Linked DNA regions of Telluria mixta. The protein of the gene in region 2 interacts with the protein of the main gene of each other region in a pairwise test. Links are inferred from orthologs where the notes say so. Each region holds a gene or a part of one and is shown on either strand. Other genes may lie near its edges.

Region 1 (3,111 bases), 4.3 Mb from region 2 along the record:
GAGTTGAGGCGCCGTGACGACGCGGCCCAGGTTCGCGATCAGCACGGACAATAACTTGTACTCGGTCGGCGTCAGGTGCACGGGCTGGCCGTCGCGCTGGACCGTGCGCTTGTTCAAGTCCACTTCCACCGTGCCGAACGCGATGCGCGCGGAGGCGTCTCCGCCCGCCTTGTGCTGGCGGCGCAACGCGGCGCGCACGCGCGCGAGCAGTTCGCCGATGCCGAAGGGCTTCGTCAGGTAGTCGTCCGCGCCGGCGTCCAGCGCCGTGATCTTGTCCGCCTCGTCGAAGCGCGCGGACAGCACGATGATCGGCACGGGGCTCCAGGTCCGCACGTCGCGGATCAGCCGCAGGCCGTCGCCGTCGGGCAGGCCCAGGTCGAGGATGATGAGGTCGGGCGTGCGGGTGCCGGCGTCGATCACGCCGCGCTTCAGGGTCTCGGACTGGTGCACCTGCCAGCCCTCGCCTTCGAGGGCCATGCGGACGAACCTGCGGATCTGCGGTTCGTCCTCGACGATGAGGGCGACGGGTGCGGCGGACTCAATGCTCATGCTGGTCGATCGGGTGGTGTTGATGTTCGGGGTCCGGGTGAGCTTCCGGCAGCGGCAACGGCGGTGGCTCGCCCAGCGGCAGGCTCAGTTCGAAGCAGGCGCCGGCGTCCGGACGGTTGAAGGCGCGCATGCCGCCGCCGTGGGCTTCGACGATGGCGCGGCAGATGGCCAGGCCCAGGCCGACGCCGGCGATGGACGATTCCTGCCGGCCGCGCACGAATTTCTCGAACAGCGCATCCTCGCGCCCGGCCGGCAGGCCCGGGCCGTCGTCGCACACGGCGACGGTCAGCATGCCCTCTTCCGTGCGCGCCGCGATCGTCACATGCGCATCCGGCGGCGTGTACTTGCCCGCATTTTCCAGCAGATTGCACAGCACGCGCTCGAGCAGGGTCGCATCGAAGCGCACGAGCGGCAGGCCGCGTGGGATGCGCGTGTCGATGGATCGTCCGCCCAACTGCCAGCGGCAGGCGCGCAACGCGCTGCCGATCGTCTCCTCGACCATCTGCCACTGCAAATTGAGTGTCACGCCGCCGCTCTGGATGCGGGCCATGTCGAGCAGGTTGGCGACGAGGGTGCTCATGCGCCGCGCTTCGTCGCGCAGCGCGTTCGCCAGTTCCATCTGCGCGGCGGCCAGCGGCGGGCGCGATAACGTCAGCGATTCGGACAGGCCGACGAGGCTGGTGAGCGGCGTACGCAAATCGTGCGACAGCGCGGCCAGCAGCGAATTGCGCAGGCGCTCGCCCTCCATGCGCACGACGGCGTCCTGGGCCACATCGACGTAGTGCACCCGCTCCAGCGCGATGGCGGCCAGCGCCGCGAAGGCGTCCAGCAGTTCGCGCCGTTCCGGCACGAGCAGCGCCGCGACGTCCGGCACGCGCACCGCGAGCACGCCGCGCGAGCGCATCGGCGCCAGCAGCGGCAGGTACAGCCACGGATTGCTGGGCAGCGTGGGCGTCTCCGCGCCGGCCGGTGCCGCATGGTCGAATGCCCACTGCGCTGCCGCCATGTCCAGCACGCTCAGCACCGGGACGCGTTCGGCGCTGCCAGGCTCCGCCGCCGGCCAGCGCAACCGGCCCGCATCGTCCGGCAGCAGGATCACGGCGCGCGCGTCGAAGGTACGCGCGAGGAAGCGGCGCGTGATTTCGAACACCTGTTCCGTCTGCAGCGCGACGGACAGCGCCCGCGCGAACTCGTACAGCGCGCGGGTGCGGGCTTCCCGGCCGATCGCGCTTTCCGCCTGCTCGCGCAGGTCGGACGTCAGCCGCGCCGTGATCCAGCCGACGGCCAGCATCACGACCAGCGCGACCGCGTACTTGAATTCGCTGACGTCGTACTCGCGGCGCGGCGCGGCGGCGACGAGCGCGCAGAAGCCGACCAGCGTCGCGAGGATCGCGGGGCCGCGCCCGAGGCGGATCGCGACGAGCACCACCGTCAGCAGGAACAGCATCGCGACGTTGGCCACGTCCAGCAGCGGCAGCAGCGGCAGCGCGACGATGGCGGTGGCCAGGCTCGCGCCGACGGCGGCCAGGTAGGGACGCGGCCTGGCATTCCCGCTCACCCGCGGTCCGGCGACGATGGGCCCCGACGGCGCAGCGACGTCGACCAGATCCAGTTCCGGCGCCGCCCGCGTCAGCCGCCGGCCGAACGGACCATGCCACCAGGAGAACCGGTGCTCGCGTGCCAGCACGGCGGTCGTGCAGCCGTGGCGGCGGGCATAACCGGCAACGACGGCGGGCGCGTCGCGCCCTTCCAGCACGGCCGTGACGGCACCCTGCGCATGGGCCTGGCGCAGCAGTTCGAGCGTGCGCAGGCGGGCCGCTTCGCCGCGGCGGCGCGTGTGTGCGTTCTCGACGAGGACGGCGTGCCACGGCGCGTCGCCGCGCGCCGCGAGCCGCGCCGCCGCGGCGACCGCGGCTTCGTCGCCCGCGTCCGCGCGCAGCACGGCCAGTACCGTGCCTGTCTTCGATTCGGAACTCTGCATGCGTGGATGGTAAGCGATCGGCCGTAAACGCGGCATAAAAACGCGGCATAAAAAAACCGCCTTCACCCCCGCCGGACGGTCAGCCGAACAGCTTGATCGCCGTCTTCGCCACCAGCTCGCCCTGGTGGCGCGCGCCGTCCAGTTCGTTGCCGCTGGGCTGGCGCTGGCCCTGGCCGCCCGCGATCGTGCTCGCGCCGTAGGGGCTGCAGCCGGTGATCTCGTCCAGCGTCATCTGGCCCGCGAAGCTGTACGGCAGGCCGACGACGACCATCCCGAAGTGCAGAAGGTTCGTGATGATCGAGAACAGCGTCGTTTCCTGGCCGCCGTGCTGGGTGGCCGTCGACGTGAACGCGGCGCCGACCTTGCCGTGCAACGCCCCCCTCGCCCACAGGCCGCCCGTCTGGTCCAGGAACGCGGCCATCTGCGACGGCATGCGGCCGTAGCGCGTGGGCGCGCCGATCACGATGGCGTCGTAGTCGGGCAGTTCGTTCACGGTCGCGATGGGCGCCGGCTGGTCCAGCTTGAAATGGCCGTTGCGGGCGACGTCTTCCGGCACCGTCTCGGGCACGCGCTTCACGTCC
Region 2 (3,120 bases):
TGGGCATTTGGGGCCGGGGGCCCCAAATGAAACGTGCCCACGGTGATGTACCCGTAATGCATGCGTTAACTGGGCGCGCATCCAATCTCGGAAAGGTGTACGATACGCCGCTTTGCCGCCGCCGGACCGGCACCGTCACGAGCACGCCCGGCATCGAGAACACACCATGACCAATACCCCTGAACAATCGCCTCTTGGCAAAAACTCGGCCTACCAGACCGAATACGCGCCGGAGCTGCTGTTTCCCATCCCGCGCCAGCACAAGCGCGACGAGCTCGGCCTGACGGGCACGCTACCCTTCTTCGGCGTCGACATCTGGAACGCCTACGAGCTGTCGTGGCTGAACATGCGCGGCAAGCCCCAGGTTGCCATCGCGACCTTCACGGTGCCGGCCGATTCGCCCAACATCGTCGAATCGAAATCCTTCAAGCTTTACCTGAATTCGTTCAACCAGACCCGGCTGGCCAACACGGACGCCCTGCTGGCCCTGCTGCGCGAAGACCTGTCGAACGCGGTGGGTGCGCCCGTGCATGCGGCGCTGACCCTGCCCGAGGACTTCGACAAGCTCAAAATGGGCGAGCTGGACGGCCTCCTGATCGACCGCCTCGACGTCGAGATCGACAATTACAGTCCGTCGCCGGAACTCCTCAAGGCCAACCACGAAGAAGCCGCGGTCGAGGAAACCCTCGTGTCGCACCTGCTCAAATCGAACTGCCTCGTCACCGGCCAGCCGGACTGGGGCAGCGTGCAGATCCGCTATGCCGGTCCACAGATCGACCAGGAAAGCCTGCTGCGCTACCTGATCGGTTTCCGTGAGCACAACGAGTTCCACGAGCAATGTGTCGAGCGCATCTTCACGGACATCCTGCGCCAATGCAAACCGCACAAGCTGGCCGTGTACGCCCGCTACACCCGGCGCGGCGGCCTGGACATCAATCCGTGGCGCGCCAATTTCAGCACCGGCAAACCGCCGAATTTGCGCACCGCGCGTCAATAAACAGTGCGGATGGGTGATTTTTGGTCGTTCGTCCCCATCTACAGTGTACGTTTCCGGCGACATCCTTCACGATATTCTCGGATGTGTGAAACGGCAACTTAGCGCTAGAAAAATCGGTAAAAGAGGGCCCGGGAAGACGTTTCATGCGTGAATCCCGGGATTTCGTGGCGGAAATTGCGCACGCCCCTTTGTCGGGTGCGAGGTCTTTACGCAAAGGTTTGCGGCAGGGATCACACAGGTACCGGACGGCGTGCAAAATCGAATTACACGGCCATAAAACAGGCCTATAATTCCCGCTCGCAAGCACCCCAGGGTGCACCGCAATAGAAGCGTGTTATGACTAATCTAAGCAAAATCCTCTCGCTCGAGAACGTGCAGCTGGACATCGAAGTGTCGAGCAAAAAGCGCGCCTTCGAGCAGGCCGGCCTGATCTTCGAGAACAACTGCGGCATCGCCCGCTCCACCGTGTCGGACAACCTGTTCGCGCGCGAGCGTCTCGGGTCGACGGGTCTCGGTCACGGCGTCGCCGTGCCGCACGGTCGCATCAAGGGCAGCAAAAGCCTCAAATCGCCGCTGGCCGCGTTCGTGCGCCTGGCCGAGCCGATTCCGTTCGAATCGCCGGACGGCCAGCCCGTGAAACTGCTCTTTTTCCTGCTGATCCCGGACCACGTCACGCAACAGCACCTGGAAATCCTGTCGGAGATCGCGGAACTGTTCTCGGACGAGGCGATCCGCACGGCCTTGAGCACGGACACGGATCCAAAGTCCGTGTACGAACGCATCATCAACTGGCAACCGAGCCTGCAGGCCCTCGGCTGACCCTGCGAAAGCGACCATGCTGCAGACCCCGCTGACCATCCAACGGCTGTACGACGACAACCGCGACAGCCTGCAACTGGGCTGGTTCGCCGGATTCCCGGGCGGAGAACGCCAGATTTCCGGCGACGCCGTCTCCGCCGCGGACCAGGTCGGCCACCTGAACCTGATCCACCCGGGCCGCATGCAGGTGTTCGGTCACCAGGAACTGAATTACTACCAGCGCCTGAAATCCGGCTCGCGCAGCCATCTGATCGGCGAACTGATCGCGGGCGGTCCGCCGGCGCTGTTCATCGCGCAGGGCCTCGATACCCCGCCGGACATCCTCGCCATCTGCGACGAGCAGAACATCCCGCTGTTCTCGACGCCGCTGCCGGCCGCGCAGGTCATCGACTACCTGCGCGTCTACCTGTCGAAGAAGCTGGCGCAGCGCGTCATCATGCACGGCGTGTTCATGGACGTGCTGGGTGTCGGTGTCCTGATCACGGGCGACTCGGGCCTGGGCAAGAGCGAGCTGGGCCTGGAACTGATCTCGCGCTCGCACGGCCTCGTGGCCGACGACGCCGTGGAATTCTCGCGCATCGCCCCGAACATGATCGAAGGCCGCTGCCCGCCGCTGCTGCAGAACCTGCTTGAAGTGCGCGGCCTGGGCCTCCTCGACATCAAGGCGATCTTCGGCGAGACGGCCGTGCGCCGCAAGATGCGCTTGAAACTGATCGTCCACCTCGTCAAGCGCGGCGCGCTGGACGAAGAAGTCGAACGCCTGCCCTTCCACTTCCCCACCGAGGACGTGCTGGGCCTGCCGATCCGCAAAGTCGTGATTCCCGTCGCGGCCGGCCGCAACATCGCGGTGCTGCTGGAAGCTGCGGTGCGCAATACGATCCTGCAGCTGCGCGGGATCGATACGCTGCAGGAGTTCATGGAAAGGCAGCGGCAGGCCATGTCCAGCGACTGAGGCTGTTGCAAATACCTCATCCATAAGCCTTGTGCGATGCGGCAAAGACTTGCCAATGCTATCATCGCCGCATGCGCATCCTACTCATCACCGGTATCTCGGGCTCCGGTAAATCCGTCGCCCTGAACGTCCTCGAAGACGCTGGCTACTACTGCGTCGACAACCTGCCCCCTGCCCTGCTGCCTGCCCTCGTCGGCAGCATCGAGGGCGACGAAACCAGACGCATCGCCGTCGCCGTCGACGCGCGCAGCGCCGAATCGCTGGCCGAGCTGCCGACGACGGTTGCCGCGCTGCGGGAAGAAGGCCACCAGGTGAAGGTGATCTTCCTGACCGCCAGCACGCACTCGCTCGT

Evidence for each region. Proteins that work in one complex are often made in the same cells at the same time.
Region 1: the proteins of P0M04_RS06590 (region 2) and P0M04_RS25440 interact in binary tests that used the Escherichia coli proteins (3 or more experiments, as listed by UniProt). The link is inferred for Telluria mixta from one-to-one orthologs.

What each region holds. Positions count from the first base shown.
Region 1 is NZ_CP119520.1:5,779,476-5,782,586, reverse strand. Bases 35-2,934 are described here. They hold P0M04_RS25440 (ATP-binding protein), read right to left. Parts: upstream 2,531-2,934; coding sequence 539-2,530; downstream 35-538. Other genes in these bases: wrbA (NAD(P)H:quinone oxidoreductase), read right to left, coding at 2,610-2,934; kdpE (two-component system response regulator KdpE), read right to left, coding at 35-549. Outside these bases: more of kdpE, read right to left, coding at 1-34; more of wrbA, read right to left, coding at 2,935-3,111. UniProt on the Escherichia coli protein: Member of the two-component regulatory system KdpD/KdpE involved in the regulation of the kdp operon. KdpD may function as a membrane-associated protein kinase that phosphorylates KdpE in response to environmental signals.
Region 2 is NZ_CP119520.1:1,501,538-1,504,657, forward strand. Bases 166-3,074 are described here. They hold P0M04_RS06590 (PTS sugar transporter subunit IIA), read left to right. Parts: upstream 166-1,333; coding sequence 1,334-1,816; downstream 1,817-3,074. Other genes in these bases: queF (NADPH-dependent 7-cyano-7-deazaguanine reductase QueF), read left to right, coding at 167-997; hprK (HPr(Ser) kinase/phosphatase), read left to right, coding at 1,833-2,768; rapZ (RNase adapter RapZ), read left to right, coding at 2,840-3,074. Also shown: more of rapZ, read left to right, coding at 3,075-3,120. UniProt on the Escherichia coli protein: Seems to have a role in regulating nitrogen assimilation.